Regions from separate parts of the Catenuloplanes atrovinosus genome, predicted to be linked through region 2. Evidence: riboswitches for the same ligand, from Rfam matches in the RefSeq annotation. Region 2 holds a riboswitch; each other region holds the start of a gene.

Region 1 (5,184 bases), 5.6 Mb from region 2:
GCTCCGCCAGCTCGCGAGTGAGGTTGGCGCGGGCCGGCGCCTCCCAGCGCGCGGCCAGTTCCGGATCGCGGAACAGCGCGGGCAGGTCGAGCAGCCCGCGCAGCACGGCGGCGCGCCCGAGGCGGAACAGCTCGTCGGGCACGTGCGCGTACTCCCGGCGTACCGCCCGGGTGTATCGCTCGTAGTCGGCCGGAGGCCGGGCCAGCACGGCCAGGTCGGCGTCGCAGAGCAGCGCGCCGTTGCGGTCATCGTCCGTGACCGCGTGCCCGGCCGTGAGCCGCACCAGCCGCGCCACCTCGGCCACCGCGTGCTCCGCGACACCCAGCGCGGCCAGCTCCGACTCGGCGAGCCGGGCGCTGGCCTCCTCGTTCCCGGGCGCGGTGGGATCGTAGACCGCGTCGTGGTACCAGACCGCGAGCCGCACCAGGTCCGGATCATCCGCCTTGCCGGCGTGCCGGTCCACGGTGGAGAGCATCGAGGTGAGGTGGTCCTCGTCGTGGTACGCCCGATGCGGCTCGCGCCAGCGCGCCAGCAGCGCCGCGCCCGCCACGTCGCCCGGATCCGTGCCACCCGCACCGGCCAGCGCGCCGCGCCAGCCCGCCATCAGCTCGCTCACCACGTCATCCTGGCAGGAGAACTCCCATGATCGACGGTAGGGTCGGTACATGGGCAGCGCGCCGTTCGGCCAACGCGTGGCCGAGCTGGGCCGCCGGTCCGGCGGCACGTTCCGCGAACGGCTCGGCCGGGTGCGCGGCAACGCGGGCCTCGCGCTGCAGACCGGCGTGGCCGCCGGCATCGCCTGGCTGATCGCGAACGACCTGCTGCACCACCAGACGCCGTTCTTCGCGCCGATCGCCGCGGTGATCACGCTCGCGGTCTCCGTCGGGCAGCGGCTGCGCCGCGCGTTCGAGCTGGTCATCGGCGTGGCGCTGGGCATCGCGGTCGGCGACGCGCTGATCCTCCTGATCGGGACCGGGCCGTGGCAGATCGGGCTGTCCGTGGGCCTGGCCGTGGTCTCCGCGATATTCCTCGGCGGCGGCTCGTCGCTGGTGGTGCAGGCCAGCTCGTCCGCGGTGCTGGTCGCCACGCTCACGCCGCCGACCGAGGGCATCTACCTCGGCAGGTTCTGGGACGCGCTGATCGGCGGCGCGGTCGGCCTGGCCGTGATGGCGCTGCTGCTGCCGATCAACCCGCTCACCGTGGTCATCCGCGCGGCGAACCCGGCGCTCGACGTGCTCGCCGACGGCCTCCGGCACGCGGCCGGCGCGCTGGTCGCCGGCGAACCGGAGAGCGCCGCCGAGGCGCTGGAGCGGCTGCGCGCGGCCGAGTCGGACCTCAGCACCATGGACGAGGCGATCAAGGCGGGCCGGGAGAACGCGACGCTGGCACCGGTGCGCTGGCGGGCCCGCGCGCCACTGGCGCAGTACCTGGACAGCGCGCGGTACGTGGCGCACGCGCTGCGCAACAGCCGCGTGCTGGTCCGGCGGATCGTGACGATGCTGAACGACGGCGAGCCGGTGCCGCGCACCCTCGCGCCCGCGGTGGTCGCGCTGGGCGAGGCGGTCGAGCTGCTCCGCACCGAGCTGGAGCTGGGCGTGGAGCCGGAGGCCGCGCGCGGGCGGGCGCTGCGCGCGGTGTCCGACGCCGGGCGGGCCTACGCGGACGGCGTGGGCTTCTCCGGCTCCGTGGTGGTGGCGCAGGTGCGGTCCACCGCGACGGACCTGGTCCGGGCCTCCGGCGTCGAGCACGAGGAGGCGATCCGGCAGGTCCGTCGCGCGTTCGGCCGCCCGTTCGAGACGAAGACCGCGGCCTAGCGTTTCACCCCAGCGCGGCGATCAGCGCGTCCACGTCGGACTCCGTGCTGCCCAGGCCGACGCTGACCCGCAGCGCGGTCGGCGGCAGCGTGAGCCCGGACCGCGCGGACGCCTCGGACAGCAGCCGCTTCGCCAGCGGGTGCGCGCAGAACAGCCCGTCCCGTACGCCGATGTTGTGCTCCCGCCCCAGCTCCGCCGCGACCGCGGACGAGTCCCGCCCGGCCACCGCGAACGACACGATCCCCACCCGCTCCGCGTCCGGGCCGAACGTGCGCAGCTCCACCACGCCCGGGATCGACGCCAGGCCCGCGCGCAGCCGGGCGACCAGCCGCTCCTCGTCCGCCCGCAGCGTGTCCCGGTCCGCCACCTGCAACGCCGCGCAGACCGCGGCCAGCGCCACCGCGCCCAGCAGGTTCGGCGTGCCGGCCTCGTGCCGCGCCGGCCCGGTCGCCCAGGTCACGTCGTGCGTACCGGCGCCGACCCGGGTGGTGGCGCCGCCGCCGCGCAGGTACGGCTCGGCCGCGTCCAGCCAGTCGCCGCGCCCGGCCAGCACCCCGGCGCCGAACGGTGCGTACAGCTTGTGGCCGGAGACCGCCACGTAGTCCACGTCCAGCGCCGCCACGTCCACCGGCAGGTGCGGGGCCAACTGCGCCGCGTCCAGCGCGATCCGGGCGCCGTGCCGGTGCGCCACCGCGGCCAGCTCCGCGATCGGCCACACCTCACCGGTGACGTTGCTGGCGCCGGTCACCGCGACCAGGATGTGCGCCGGCGCGTGCGGGCCGCGGCGCAGCTCGGCCAGCGCCTCACCGAGCGAGCGCACCGCGGCGCCCGGCGACGACGGGACCGGCAGCCGCAGCGGGTGGCCCGGCCAGGGCAGCAGGTTGGCGTGATGCTCGCCGCCGAACGTGACCACGGTGGTGCCGGCCGGCAACGCCGAGGCCAGCAGGTTCAGCGCGTCCGTGGTGTTCCGCGTGAAGATCACGTGGTCCTCGGCGCGCGCGCCGAGGAAGTCCGCGACGGTCTGCCGGGCCCGCTCGTAGGCGAGCGTGCAGCGCTGGGAGAGCGCGCCGGCGCCGCGGTGCACGCTGGCGTACCAGGGCAGGATCGCGTTCACCGCCTCGGCGGCCGCGACCGCGCACGGCGCGGTGGCCGCGTAGTCGAGGTTGATCTGGCCGGGCACGCCCAGGACGCCGGGCACGCCCAGGACGGCGGGCGCGGTGCTCTCGGCGGCGGTGGCGACGGCGGCGGGCAGCGTGAGCGTCGACATGCGATGACCTCCGGGGTCTGAGGGACCCCGAGCACACCGTCGGGAACGAGGTCCGCGCTTGCCCGCGCGGACACGCGGGCCCGGTCATCACCCGGGGCACCCCACCGCGAACAGACGAGGGTTGCCGGTCAGCTAGCCGGGGCTTGTCGCTGACGCTCGTGACCTGGCGGCAATCATAGCCACGCACTGGGCGATCGTGGCAAGCCCGTTCTGGATACGCTGAACCTCATGTCGGAGATTCCACCGCAGCCCTACGCGCCCGCCGGTCCGATGCCGCCGGCCGGTCCGGTGCCGCCGGCCGGTCCGGTGCCGCCGAGCGGTTCGCTGCCGCCGAGCGGTTCGCTGCCGCCGGCCGGTTCGCTGCCGCCGGCCGCGCCGGAGCCGGGCCTGCGGAGGCGGGTGTGGCGGATCATCGGCCTGGCCGTGATGATCGTCTTCATCGCCGCCTGCGCGATCGCGGTGACGGTCTTCCTCGGCTTCAACATCGGCATCGACGGGCTGCTGCTCGGCACCGCCGCGGCGCTGCTGCCGGTGCCGGTGCTGATCGGCGCGTTCATGTGGCTCGACCGGTACGAGCCCGAGCCGATCGGCTACCTCGCGTTCTGCTTCGCCTGGGGCGCGTTCGTGGCGACCGGCGCCGCTCTGGTGGTGAACAGCGTCTCGGCGTACCTCTTCGAAGGCTGGGGTCTGTCCGACTCGCTGGTGGCGGTGCTGGTCGCGCCGTTCATCGAGGAGGCGATGAAGGCGCTCGGGCCGGTGCTGCTGCTCTGGTGGCGACGGCGCGAGTGGTCCGGCATCACCGACGGCATCGTCTACTGTGGCCTCTCCGCGATCGGCTTCGCCATGGTGGAGAACATCCTCTACCTGGGCGGGCACGGCTACGCGGCCAGCAACGAGCAGTACGGCCCGGCCAGCGGCGCGCAGCAACTGTTCCTGATCTTCATCGTGCGCATCCTGTTCACCGGCTTCGCGCACCCGCTGTTCACGTCCATGGCCGGCGTCGGGCTGGGCATCGCCGCCCGTACCGCCGCGCGCCCGGTCCGCTGGCTCGCGCCGATCTCCGGCCTGCTGGTCGCCATGATGATCCACGGCACGTGGAACCTGCTGCCGTCGCTGGTGGTGGCGACCGGCGAGCCGATCGTGCTGCTCTACGGCTACCTGGGGCTCATGATCCCGGTCTTCTTCGCCACGGGCGGCTTCGCCATCTGGCTGCGCGGCTGGGAGGGGCGGCTCACCGAGCGGACGCTCCCGGCGTACGTCCGGGCCGGCTGGCTCTCCCCGCCCGAGGTGGCCACGCTGAGCAGCCTCGGCCGCCGGCACTCCGCCCGCCGCTGGGCGAAGCGGGTCGCCGGTGACGCCGGCGTGCGCGCGATGCGCAACTTCCAGTTCGCCACCACGAAGCTCGCGCTGCTGCGCGACGGGATGGACCGCGGGCTCTACCGGAACCTGGACGCGGCCGGCGCGGAGGAGCGGGCGCTGCTCGGCCGGATCTCGGCCGAGCGGTCCGTCTTCGTGGGCCGGGACCCGCAGACCCCGCCGGCCCGCTGGGACGGCGAGCGGTACCACATCACGTTCCCGGACGGGGTGAGCCGGCCGATCGAGGCGCCCGCCTCGCCGGTGGTGCCGATCCCGATCACCAGCTACTACAGGTAGAGGCCGATCCCGTCGGACTCGACGCGCTCGGCCGCGACCGCGTGCACGTCCCGCTCGCGGAGCAGCACGTACTCCCGGCCGTGCAACTCCACCTCGGACCGGTCCTCCGGGTCGAAGAGCACCCGGTCACCGGCGGCCACGGACCGCACGTTCGGGCCCACGCCGACCGCGGTGGCCCAGGAGAGGCGGCGGCCCATCGACGCGGTGGCCGGGATGACGATGCCGGCGGACGAACGGCGCTCCCCCTCGGCACCGTCGAGCCGGACCAGGACGCGGTCGTGCAGCAGCCGAATCGGCAGCTTGGCGTCGTCGTTCACGTCAGGAGACGCTACCCGTACCCGGCCGGGCCCGGCGCGCGGGTGCGCGGGTGATCACGCGTTAACGTCGGGAGGTGCGTGTGGGACGACTGAGCAGCATCCGGCGCAACCTCCGCCGCGCCTACGAATCCCG
Region 2 (5,184 bases):
AGGTCACGGATGAGTTCTATCGTCATCCATTCACCAGAGCGAGGCCGCGGCTCCGGGTCAACGCGGTCATGGACAGAACGGCGTGCCGGTGTTGTCGATGACGAGATCGGCGTGCGCGCGGACCTGGTTCGTGGCGTAGAACGCGTCCTCCTGGCGGGCCCAGCGGTCCCAGTGCGGGGCGTAGGCGTCCCCGTCGCGCTCCAGCGCACGCCGGCGCCGGACGGCCTCGGGCGCGTCGATCCAGACCAGCCCGCTGCGGTACGGGGCGAGAGCGCGCGCTCCACAGCCGACACCCTCGACGATCAGGTCGGTGCCGACGGTCAACGGCTCCCAGTCACGGTACGTGCCCGCCGCCCAGTCCCAGCGCCGCCAGCGGATCGGGTCGCGGGCCGCGAGCGGCTCCAGGATCCACTCCCGCAGCGCGCCGACGCCGCCGAGCAGGCCGTCCCAGCCGGGGTAGAGGTCGTCCATCCGTACCAGCGGGGCATCCAGGGTGTGCGCGAGCGCGCGGGCGAGGCCGGTCTTGCCCGCCCCGGAACGGCCCTCGACCGCCACCACCCGGACGCCGCCGGCCGCGGGCGACAGCGTGCCCGCCCAGGCGAGAACGCGCGCCGCCTGGGCGGTCGCGGGATCGGAGCCGGTGGTGCCGTGTATCCCATGATCGTACGTTGCCCGTGGTTACTACGGTGTCGGCCGTGATCGATCCGCGGGACGTCGCCGCCGCCTACCTGGAGATCGCCGACCGGCACGCGCCCGGCCTGGTCGAGGGCCTGTACCTGGTCGGCTCCGTCGCGCTGGGCGACTACCACCCGGGCGTCAGCGACATCGACTTCGTGGCCGTGACCTCCTCGGCCCCGGACGTGGCCGCGATCCGCCGCATCCACGCCGAACTGCACACGCGCCACGCCGCCCCGGACTTCGACGGACTCTACGTCTCGTGGGACGACCTGCGCGCCGACCCGGCCACGCTGCCACCCGGGATCGCCGCGCACGAGTGGCGCGTCTCCGCCGCCTCCGACTTCGAGCGAAACCTGGTCACCTGGCACGTCCTCGCCCAGGGCGGCGTGCCGATCCGCGGCCCGGCCGCGGACGTGTTCACCGACTGGCCGGCCCTGGCCGCCTCGACGCGCCGCAACCTCGAAACGTACTGGACGCCGTGGGTGACGCAGCTGTCCCGGTCGCCGCTGGGGTTGTCGGAGTGGGCCACGACGTGGACGGTGCTGGGCGTGGCGCGGCTGCGGCACACGCTCGCGGCCGGCCGCGTCACCTCGAAGACGGCGGCGGCCGCGTACGCGACCGCCACCTACGATCCGCGCTGGCACCGCGTCATCGAGGAGGCCCTGCGCATCCGCGTCGGCGGCCGCCCACGCTACCGCAGCCCTCTCCGCCGCCGCGCCGACCTGCTCGGCTTCGCCCGCGACGCCCTCCGCGGCTGACCTTTCCCACGTCGTGGCCCGTTCCGCTGCCCGCAGCCGTCTCCGCCGCCGTGCTGATCGGCTCGGTTCGCCGGGCCGCCCTACAGGCCCTACGCCGCGGCGGGAGGTGCTCCTGGGAGCGGGGTGTCGCCGTCCGCTGCCGGTCCCCGGTGTGCCGCCGCGCCGACCTGCTCGGCTTCGCCCGCGACGCCCTCCGCGGCTGACGTTTCCCACGTCGTGGCCCGTTCCGCTGCCCGCAGCCGTCTCCGCCGCCGTGCTGATCGGCTCGGTTCGCCCGGCCGCCCTGCAGGCCCTACGCCGCGGCGGGAGGTCCTCCTGGGAGCGAGGGGTCGCCGTCCGCTGCCGGTCCCCGGTGTGCCGCCGCGCCGTCGTCCCTCCTGCCGCGGTTCTCGGACCGGGTCGGCTACGCCGCGCCGGGGTGAGGTGGCTCGCTGTCGAGGTGGGCGAGGACGGTCGCGTCGGTCCAGACCATGCGGAACTTGCCCGGGGTGCCGTTGAGGCGGGACGCGTCGCCTCGGGGTGGCGAGGCGGTGCCACGCTCGCGGTTCTCCGCGCCGCACGCCAGGTAGAACCGTTGCGCGGCCACGTTCTGCTCCAGCACCCACAGGTGCAGCACGTTCGAGTCCGCCGCGGTGACCGCGATCCGCGCCGCGCGGGCCAGCAGCCGCCGTCCCACGCCGGATCGGTGCCGGTGGTGCACCACGTGCAGGTTGTCGACCAGGCTGCCCCAGACCGGATCACGATCGAGCACCACGTGGACAAAACCGGCGATCCCGTCGTCACCGTCGTGCTCCGCGATGATCGTCGCCGTGCCCGCCGTGCCCGCCGTGCCCGCCGCGGCCGCGAGCCGCGCCGACCACACGGCCTGGCGGTCCGCCAGCACGTCACCGTCCAGGTAGGCGTCCGTGTACGCTCCCCGATAGTGACGGCGCCAGCTATCCGCGTGCAGCGCGGCGATCGCGGGGACATCGGCGATCCCGGCCGTGCGTAGGGTGATGTCAGGCATGTGCGCCTCCACGTCGCGGTGTTGCCCGGCGGGTCCGCCGGGCCCGGTCATCACCCGGGGCACCCCGACCGCGCGACGGAGGGTTGCCGGCCAGCGAGCCGGGGCTTCGCGCTGGCGCTCATGACCTTGCGTCAATCTATCAACCCCATCAAGTCGTTTAATCAACCCATCCAGACGTCAACCCTCCTGTATTGACGACGGCCGCGTATGGGCGTGGGTGGATCTCATCCACGCGCGGTGCCGCTGTGGGCCGGTGCTGAAGGCGAGTGCGGCTACCAGTGATGACGCGGTGGTTCCCACGGATCGATCGTTGGTGATATATCGGGTGGCGCCGTGGTGTAGATCATCGGGTGGCGCTGGCCGGTTCGGGCGCTGGCCGGGTGGGTGCTGGCCGGGTGGGGCTTTGGCGGGCCGGGTGGGTGTTGGCCGGGTCGGGCATTGGCGGGCCGGGTGGATGCTGGCCGGTTCGGGCATTGGCGGGCCGGGTGGGTGCTGACCGGGTGGGGCACTGGCGGGCCGGGTGGGCGATGGGGGAGTGGGTGGTGGATGGGGAGGTCAGTCGGCGAAGGCGGTGGTCAAGGTGCGCATGCAGGGAGCGGGCATGGCGGGGGAGGCCACCACGTACCCGTTGATGGTCATCGGCGGGTCGAGGGGGACGGCGCGGATGCGGGTGGAGCGGGTGTTGGCGAGGTGTTCGGCGGGGAGGACGGTCCAGGTGTGTGGGGCGGAGCCGACCTCGAAGAGGACGTTGACCGGGTCACCGGCGGGCTGGTGGGGGAGGCCGGGCGGGAGGGCGGCGACGATCGCGTCGAGGAGGGCGGGGTCGTGGTGGCGGGCGGGGAGCCGGAGGCCGTCGGGAGCCAGGTCGCGCAGCGTGACCGTGGGGTGAGCCGCGGCCGGGTGCGCGCGGGCGAGCACCACGTGAAGTGGCTCGGACCAGGCGTGGGAGACGGTCAGGCCGGGGGCGGTGAACGTGCCGCGGATGAGGGCCAGGTCCAGGTCACCGGTGCGTACGGCGTCGAGGCGGGCAGGGACGGGAAGGTCGATCAGGACCGGGTCGGCGGGGCGGGCGGCGTTGCGCAGGCGGGTGACGGCGCGGTCCAGGCGGTCGGTGACGCAGGACTCGACGCCGATGCGCAGTGGGGCGGCGTGTTCCCCGGCCACCACGCGCACGCGGGCGGCGGCGGCGAGCGTGTCGCGGGCGGCGTCGAGGACGCGGAGGCCGGCGGGAGTCAGGCGTACGCGCCGGGACGTGCGGTCGAGCAGCTGGACGCCGAGTTCCCGTTCGAGGCGGGCGATCTGCTGGCTGACGGCGGGCTGCACGATGTGCAGCCGCTCGGCGGCGCGGCCGAAGTGCAGTTCCTCGGCGACGGTCACGAAGTAGCGCAGTGCCCTCAGTTCCACTCCACCTGATCTATCACGGAATGTGATCGCTGCCGAGTGGGGTTGACCATCGATCGGACGCCGGCGGGGCGATGTGATGTGCCCATGCGTATCGGAACCGGCCTGCTCGTCACCGACTCTCCCGCCGACGTCGTCGCCGCGGCGGCGGACGCCGCACGTCGCGGGCTCGACAGCTTCTGGACCAATCAGATGGCGGGCGGATGGGATCCGCTGACGCTGCTGGCCCTGCTCCGCGAACGGCCGGCCGAGGTCGGTACCGCGATCGCGCTCACCTACCCACGGCATCCGGTGACCATGGCGACGGAGGCGCTGACGCTGCGGGCGGCCGGTGGCGGCCTGGCGCTGGGCGTCGGGCCGGGTCACGCATGGTACGTGGAACGGCAGCTCAAGATGTCGTACCAGTCGCCGCTCGGGCATACCCGCGACTACCTGGAGACGCTCCGGCCGCTGCTGCACGGCGCACGGGCGGGCGACGCCGCACTGGACATCACCGCGCCGGCGCCGGACCTGCTGCTGGCCGCGCTCGGGCCGAAGATGCTCGGGCTGGCCCGTGAGCTGGCCGACGGCGTGGTGGCGACCTGGGTCACGCCGGAGATCGTCGCGGAGCGGCTGGTGCCGAGCCAGCCGGACGGCGCGCGGATCGTGGTGAGTCTGGTGGTGGCGCTGACGACCGATCCGGACACGGTACGCGAGCGGATCGCCCGCGACTTCGCCGGCGCGGGGGCGCTTCCGGCGTACCGGACCTCGCTGCGGCGCGCCGGGCTGGGCGGCGTCGCGGACACGGTCGTGGTCGGTGACGAGGCCGCCGTGGTGCGGGCGCTGGACCGGCTCCGGGACGCGGGGGCGACCGATGTGGTGCTGCTTCCGGTCGGCGAGCGGGCACGGACGCTGGACATCGTGACCCGCACCGCGACGCCGCGGGCCGGCGGCGCCACGTGACCCGCGGTGGGCCGGCGGCGGGCTCTATAGGGTCACACTCACGGATCATCGCGGAGGGGACCTGATCAATGGCGCGATCGGACGCGGCGCGGACCGCGCTGCTGGACACGGCGGAACGACTCTTCGCCGAGCACGGCATCGCGCAGGTGTCCGACCGGCGCGTCGCCGAGGTCGCGGGCAACACCAACCACTCGGCCGTGCGCTACTACTTCGGCGGGCGGGAGGGGTTGCTCCGGGAGCTGGTCGGCCGGCACGCCCGGGCGATCGAGGAGCGGTGCGTGCCGGCCACGTCCGACTCCGTGCTCGCGGACGTGCGCGCGCTGGTCGTACCGTCGATGGAGGTCTTGGCGGCTCTGCCCCGGCCGAGTTGGCGGGCGCGGTTCATCGGGCTGGCGGTGC
Region 3 (5,184 bases), 5.6 Mb from region 2:
GTGAAGGTGCCGGCCTCGCTGCTGGTCGCGCCGCCGGCGGAGAACGTGCCGGCGTCGACGCCCACCACCACGTTCCACATCGACGCGGTGCCGGTGCCGGCGCCCGCCTCCGCACCGCCCGCCCCGGCGCCGCGCACTCCCGCCCCGGTGCCGCGCACTCCCGTCCCGGCGCCGGTCGCGCCGGCCGCACCGGAGGCCGAGGTGACGCCGAACGGGCTGGTCAAGCGCGTACCGAGGCATCGTCGCGGCCCGGCCGGAGGCGCCGTCCCCCGGCAGGGCCCGCGCGGCGCCGGGAACGGCACGGCCGCGCGCCTCGCCGCGGAGCGGCCGGTGCCGGCCGACATCGGCGCCACCATGACGGCGCTCCGCCGCGGCCTGCACCTGGGCCGCGCGGCGAGCGAGGGCACCACCCACGACGGCTTCGACGACGAGAACGGGAAGGCGCGATGAGCATCGACGCAGGGCCGGACACCACGGCTCACCGCTTCAACTGGCTGATCACCAACTTCGTCCGGGGTACGGCCGGCGTGCGCGAGGCCGTAGCCGTCTCCTCGGACGGCATGCTGATCGCCACGTCCGCCGGTCTGTCCCGCGCCGACGCCGACCACCTCGCGGCGATCGTCTCCGGACTGAGCAGCCTGGCCCGCAGCGCGGCCCGCCGCTACGAGTTCACCGGCCTCAAACTGATCATGATCGAGATGACCTCCGGCTTCCTGATCGTCTCCGCGCTCGGCGGCGGCACCTGCCTCGGCGTGCTCGCGGTCGGCGACTGCGACGTGGCGCTGATCGGGTACGAGATCGCGCTGCTCGGCGAGCGGGTCGGCGACCTGCTCACGCCGGCGCTGATCGCCGAGTCCCGCCGGACGCTCCCGCGGTGAGCGCCGGGGACCTCGGCCCGCGGGTGCCGGACCCGCGGATGGTGCCGCCCTGGCACCGCACGGCGGACGAGTTGCCCCGCCGCCGCGGTCAGGCCGCCGGTGCGCCGGAGGAGCCGGTCCGCGGCGGTGAGGACGAGGGCGTTATCCGGCCGTTCCTGCTGACCGGCGGCCGGACCCGGCCGCTGCGGGACGGGCTGCGGCTGGAGACGCTGATCCGCGCCGCGCCCGCCGCGCTGTCCGCGCCGCTGCGCTTCGAGCTGCTGCGCATCGTCCGGTTCTGTCAGGAGCCGCGCGCGCTCGCGGACGTCGCGACCTGCCTGGGTGTGCCGGTCGGGGTGGCCCGGGTGCTGGTCGCGGACCTCGCCGCGGACGGCTACGTGACCGTGGACGAGCCGATGCCGGACTCCTCCGCCCTGCCCATCGAGCTGATCGAGAGGATCGTCGACCGTGTCCGGGCCCTCTAGTGCGACGACCACCCCGGTGGTCGTGAAGATCGTGATCAGCGGCGGCTTCGGAGTGGGCAAGACCACCTTCGTGAGCGCCATATCCGAGATCGAGCCGCTGCTCACCGAGGCGGACATGACCGAGGTGTCGATCGGCGTGGACGACACGCGTGCGGTCGCCGGCAAGACCACCACCACGGTCGCGCTCGACTTCGGCCGCATCCACCTCGACGCGTCGCTGATGCTCTACCTGTTCGGCACGCCGGGCCAGGACCGCTTCTCGTTCCTCTGGGACGACCTGGTGGACGGTGCGCTGGGCGCGGTGGTGCTGGTCGATACGCGCCGGATCGAGGACAGCTATCCCGCGGTCGACTACTTCGAGGAGATGGGCCTGCCGTTCCTGCTGGCGGTGAACCCGTTCGACGGCGCGCCACGGTTCGCGCTGGAGGAGGTGCGGGACGCGCTCGGCGTGGGACCGGAGGTGCCGATCGCGGAGTGTGACGCCCGCGCGCGGTCCTCGGTGAAGGACGCGCTGGTGCAGCTGATGGAGCAGGTGCTGCGCCGGCGGATGCGAGGGCTGGCCACCGCCTCGGTACGTGAGTGAACGGCGACGATTCGCTCACACCTCGGGATCGCCTGGTGGAGATCCGGAAACCTGCCCGTAAACTCGAACCCGCACAACTGAATACCTCATCCAGAGGGGCTGAGGGATACGGCCCGATGACGCCCCGGCAACCACCCCGCGCGCTCGACGACGAGCGCGGCGGCGGCAGGTGCCAATTCCGTCCCCGTCACACGGTGTGGCGATGGGAAAGATGAGAGGACACCTCCTCATGACGTCTGCCGTCAGCCCCGCTCGCGCCCTCGTCTGTCGCGGTTGCGGCGCCGAATACCCGCTCGCCGCGCAGCACGCCTGTTACGAGTGTTTCGGCCCGCTCGAGGTCGCCTACGACCAGGACCTGCTGAAGCGGGTCACCCGTGAGCAGATCGAGGCCGGTCCGAACAACATCTGGCGGTACGCGGGGCTGCTCCCGTCCGGCCAGGACCCGGCCGACCGGATCACGCTGAACCCGGGCATGACGCCGCTGGTCTCCGCGCCCGCGCTCGCCGCGGAGCTGGGCATGACCGGCGCGCTGTGGGTGAAGGACGACTCCGCGAACCCGACGCACTCGTTCAAGGACCGGGTGGTGTCGGTGGCGCTGTCCGCCGCCCGCGGCCTGGGCTTCACGCGGTTCGCCTGCGCCTCCACCGGCAACCTGGCCAACTCGGTCGCCGCGCACGCGGCCCGGGCGGGCGTGCCGTCGATCGTTTTCATCCCGGCCGACCTGGAGCAGGGCAAAATCATCACCACCGCGGTGTACGGCGGCGACCTGGTGGCGATCGAGGGGTCGTACGACGACGTCAACCGCCTGTGCAGCGAACTGGTCGAGACGGACGAGTTCGAGGACACCGCGTTCGTCAACGTCAACGTCCGGCCGTACTACGCGGAGGGCTCCAAGACGCTCGGCTACGAGGTCGCGGAGCAGCTCGGCTGGCGGATTCCGGAGCAGGTCGTGATCCCGATGGCCAGCGGCGAGCTGCTGACCAAGGTCGACAAGGCGTTCTCCGAGCTGGTCGAGATCGGACTGGTCGAGGCGCCGGCGAACGGCTGGACCGTGTTCGGCGCGCAGTCCGCCGGCTGCAACCCGATCGCGGTGGCGCTGCACGAGGAGACCGACGAGATCCGCCCGGTGCGCCCGACCGGCATCGCGAAGTCGCTGAACATCGGCGACCCGGCGGCCGGCCTCTATGCGCTGGAGGCGGTGCGGCGGACCGGCGGCTGGATGGACTACGCGGACGACGACGAGATCCGCGACGCGATCCGGCTGCTGGCGCGCACCACCGGCGTCTTCGCGGAGACCGCGGGCGGCGTCACCACCGCGGTGCTGGCCAAGCTGATCAAGTCTGGCCGGCTCGACCCGGCGAAGGAGACGGTCGTCTACAACACCGGCGAGGGATTGAAGACGCTGGACGCGGTGGCTAGCCTCGTGGGGCCGACGCACACGGTGAAGCCGTCGCTGCGTTCCGCGCGGGAGGCGGGCCTGCTCGGCTGACTGATCACCCTCCGGGGTGGCCTGTTGATCGACGCGTAGCGGAAAGCCTTGACGTGATTCTCGCTACACCGCAAAATGCTCCGTGCGGGGAGACGCGACGCCGTAAGAGTTGCGGATCCTGAGCTTGGCGACAATCTCTTCCGCCGACTCGACGACCCAGTGCTGATCGTTCATCGAGGTGCTGTGCGAGCGTCTCCCCGACCAAATTCATTCGCCAGATCGCGGGCTTCCCGGGCAGGGTGCACGGCATGAGCCTGCGCGTCACCGCCGTCGACCTCGCCGACGACCCCGAGTGCGGGGAGGCGACGGCGATCATGCGCCTCGCCGGCCGCACCGACACCCCGGACCTGCCCGTTCTCAGCCAGCGCCGATACCTGTCCCGGTTACGGAATCCGCAGGTCGGCGAGCGTCGGCTCGGCTTCCTGGCCCGGGCGGACGGCGTCGCGGTCGGCACCGGCCTGCTGGTCCTGCCGGACGAGCGGAACCGGGACACCGCGATGATCGAGGTGCACGTGCTGCCGGAGCACCGCCGCCGGGGCGCGGGCCGCGCGCTGCACGAGCACCTCACCGGGATCGTCCGCGGCGAGGGCCGCACGACCGTGCTGGCGACCACGTCGGAGTCGCTGCCCGGTGGCCCGGCGCGCCCCGGTCACGGCTCCGCGTTCGCGGAGGCGCTCGGCTACCGGCGCGCCTCGACCGCGCACGGGCAGGCACTGGACCTCGACGACGTACCGGTCGAGCGACTCCTGTCGCAGGCCACGCCGCACACGGCGGGATACTCGCCGGTGCTCTGGACCGGCGAGGTGCCGGAGGCCGACGTCGAGGACATCGCCTATCTGAACGGGCGGCTGCTGCTCGACGCGCCGACCGGCGAGCTGGAGCTGGAGGCGGAGAAGCCGGACCCGTCCGTGATCCGCGCCTACGAGCGGGGCTACCGCGACAAGGGCGGCACGCTGTTCCACGCGGCCATGCGGGACGACGCCACCGGCCGGCTCGTCGCCTGGACGATGATCGAGCAGCTGGACGAGCCGGTCTCGTGGGGCTGGCAGCAGATCACGCTGGTCGACCCGGCGCACCGCGGTCACCGCCTCGGGATGGCCGTCAAAATCCACAACCATCTGCAGGTACGGGCGAAAGCGCCCGAACTTCGCCACCTGCACACCTGGAACTCGGCCGCGAACACGCACATGATGGCGATCAACGCGGCGCTCGGCTTCCGTCCCGCCGGAGCGACGATCGACTGGCAGCGGCGCTTCTAGGGCCTGTCTGGCGGATCGTCGCCGGCCTGCGGCGTGGCCCAGCCGCCGCCTGACCGCACGTCGCGGAAGCCCACATGCAGCACCGGTATCCGGACTTCCGCGCCGCACACCCGGACGACAGCTGGACCTCGCCTCGGCTCGGCGAGATCCGCCGAACCCGCCCTAGGGTGCGCCCTGGTCGGCGCGTGTCCGGCGCAGCCGCGTGGCCCACGGGCGCAGCGGGTTCTCCCGGTACCGGCCGGCGGCCAGGCCGGCGCGCCGCTCGAACCAGTTCCGCGAGCCGTACGACTTGGTCAGCAGGTACGACCAGCCGCAGGCCAGCCAGTAGGCGGGGAAGAACAGCGGGCCCAGCCCGGCGTACTGGGCGACGTGCCGCGTCTCGTGCGCGAGCAGCTCGGCCTGGTCCGGGTGCAGCATCCACTCGGCCGGCCGCCGGGTGAGGATCACGGAGCCGACCGTGAACGTGCGGCGCAGCGCCGGGCGGCGGCACTCGCCCGCGATCAGCACGCCG

What was found. Region 2 has a riboswitch for S-adenosylmethionine ahead of J2S41_RS11170 (GNAT family N-acetyltransferase). Riboswitches for the same ligand answer to the same signal wherever they lie in the genome.
Region 1: linked by a shared signal. The riboswitch ahead of J2S41_RS35885 (aminotransferase class V-fold PLP-dependent enzyme) and the one ahead of J2S41_RS11170 (GNAT family N-acetyltransferase) in region 2 are both predicted to bind S-adenosylmethionine.
Region 3: linked by a shared signal. The riboswitch ahead of thrC (threonine synthase) and the one ahead of J2S41_RS11170 (GNAT family N-acetyltransferase) in region 2 are both predicted to bind S-adenosylmethionine.

Annotation. Positions count from the first base shown of each region.
Region 1 is NZ_JAVDYB010000001.1:8,051,486-8,056,669, forward strand. Features, by position in the region: gene J2S41_RS35870 (DUF4031 domain-containing protein) at 1-21, shown strand, start outside; gene J2S41_RS35875 (HD domain-containing protein) at 1-616, opposite strand, end outside; gene J2S41_RS35880 (FUSC family protein) at 666-1,814, shown strand; gene J2S41_RS35885 (aminotransferase class V-fold PLP-dependent enzyme) at 1,819-3,081, opposite strand; SAM riboswitch class IV at 3,131-3,245, opposite strand; gene J2S41_RS35890 (PrsW family intramembrane metalloprotease) at 3,310-4,734, shown strand; gene J2S41_RS35895 (GroES family chaperonin) at 4,725-5,051, opposite strand; gene J2S41_RS35900 (AI-2E family transporter) at 5,150-5,184, shown strand, end outside.
Region 2 is NZ_JAVDYB010000001.1:2,479,956-2,485,139, forward strand. Features, by position in the region: gene J2S41_RS11155 (hypothetical protein) at 1-26, opposite strand, end outside; gene J2S41_RS11160 (nucleoside/nucleotide kinase family protein) at 67-654, opposite strand; gene J2S41_RS11165 (nucleotidyltransferase domain-containing protein) at 696-1,436, shown strand; gene J2S41_RS11170 (GNAT family N-acetyltransferase) at 1,840-2,442, opposite strand; SAM riboswitch class IV at 2,455-2,568, opposite strand; gene J2S41_RS11175 (LysR family transcriptional regulator) at 2,998-3,846, opposite strand; gene J2S41_RS11180 (LLM class flavin-dependent oxidoreductase) at 3,931-4,785, shown strand; gene J2S41_RS11185 (TetR/AcrR family transcriptional regulator) at 4,854-5,184, shown strand, end outside.
Region 3 is NZ_JAVDYB010000001.1:8,029,976-8,035,159, forward strand. Features, by position in the region: gene J2S41_RS35775 (sensor histidine kinase) at 1-450, shown strand, start outside; gene J2S41_RS35780 (roadblock/LC7 domain-containing protein) at 447-878, shown strand; gene J2S41_RS35785 (DUF742 domain-containing protein) at 875-1,342, shown strand; gene J2S41_RS35790 (GTP-binding protein) at 1,326-1,925, shown strand; SAM riboswitch class I at 2,009-2,143, shown strand; gene thrC (threonine synthase) at 2,155-3,414, shown strand; gene J2S41_RS35800 (GNAT family N-acetyltransferase) at 3,663-4,673, shown strand; gene J2S41_RS35805 (hypothetical protein) at 4,836-5,184, opposite strand, start outside.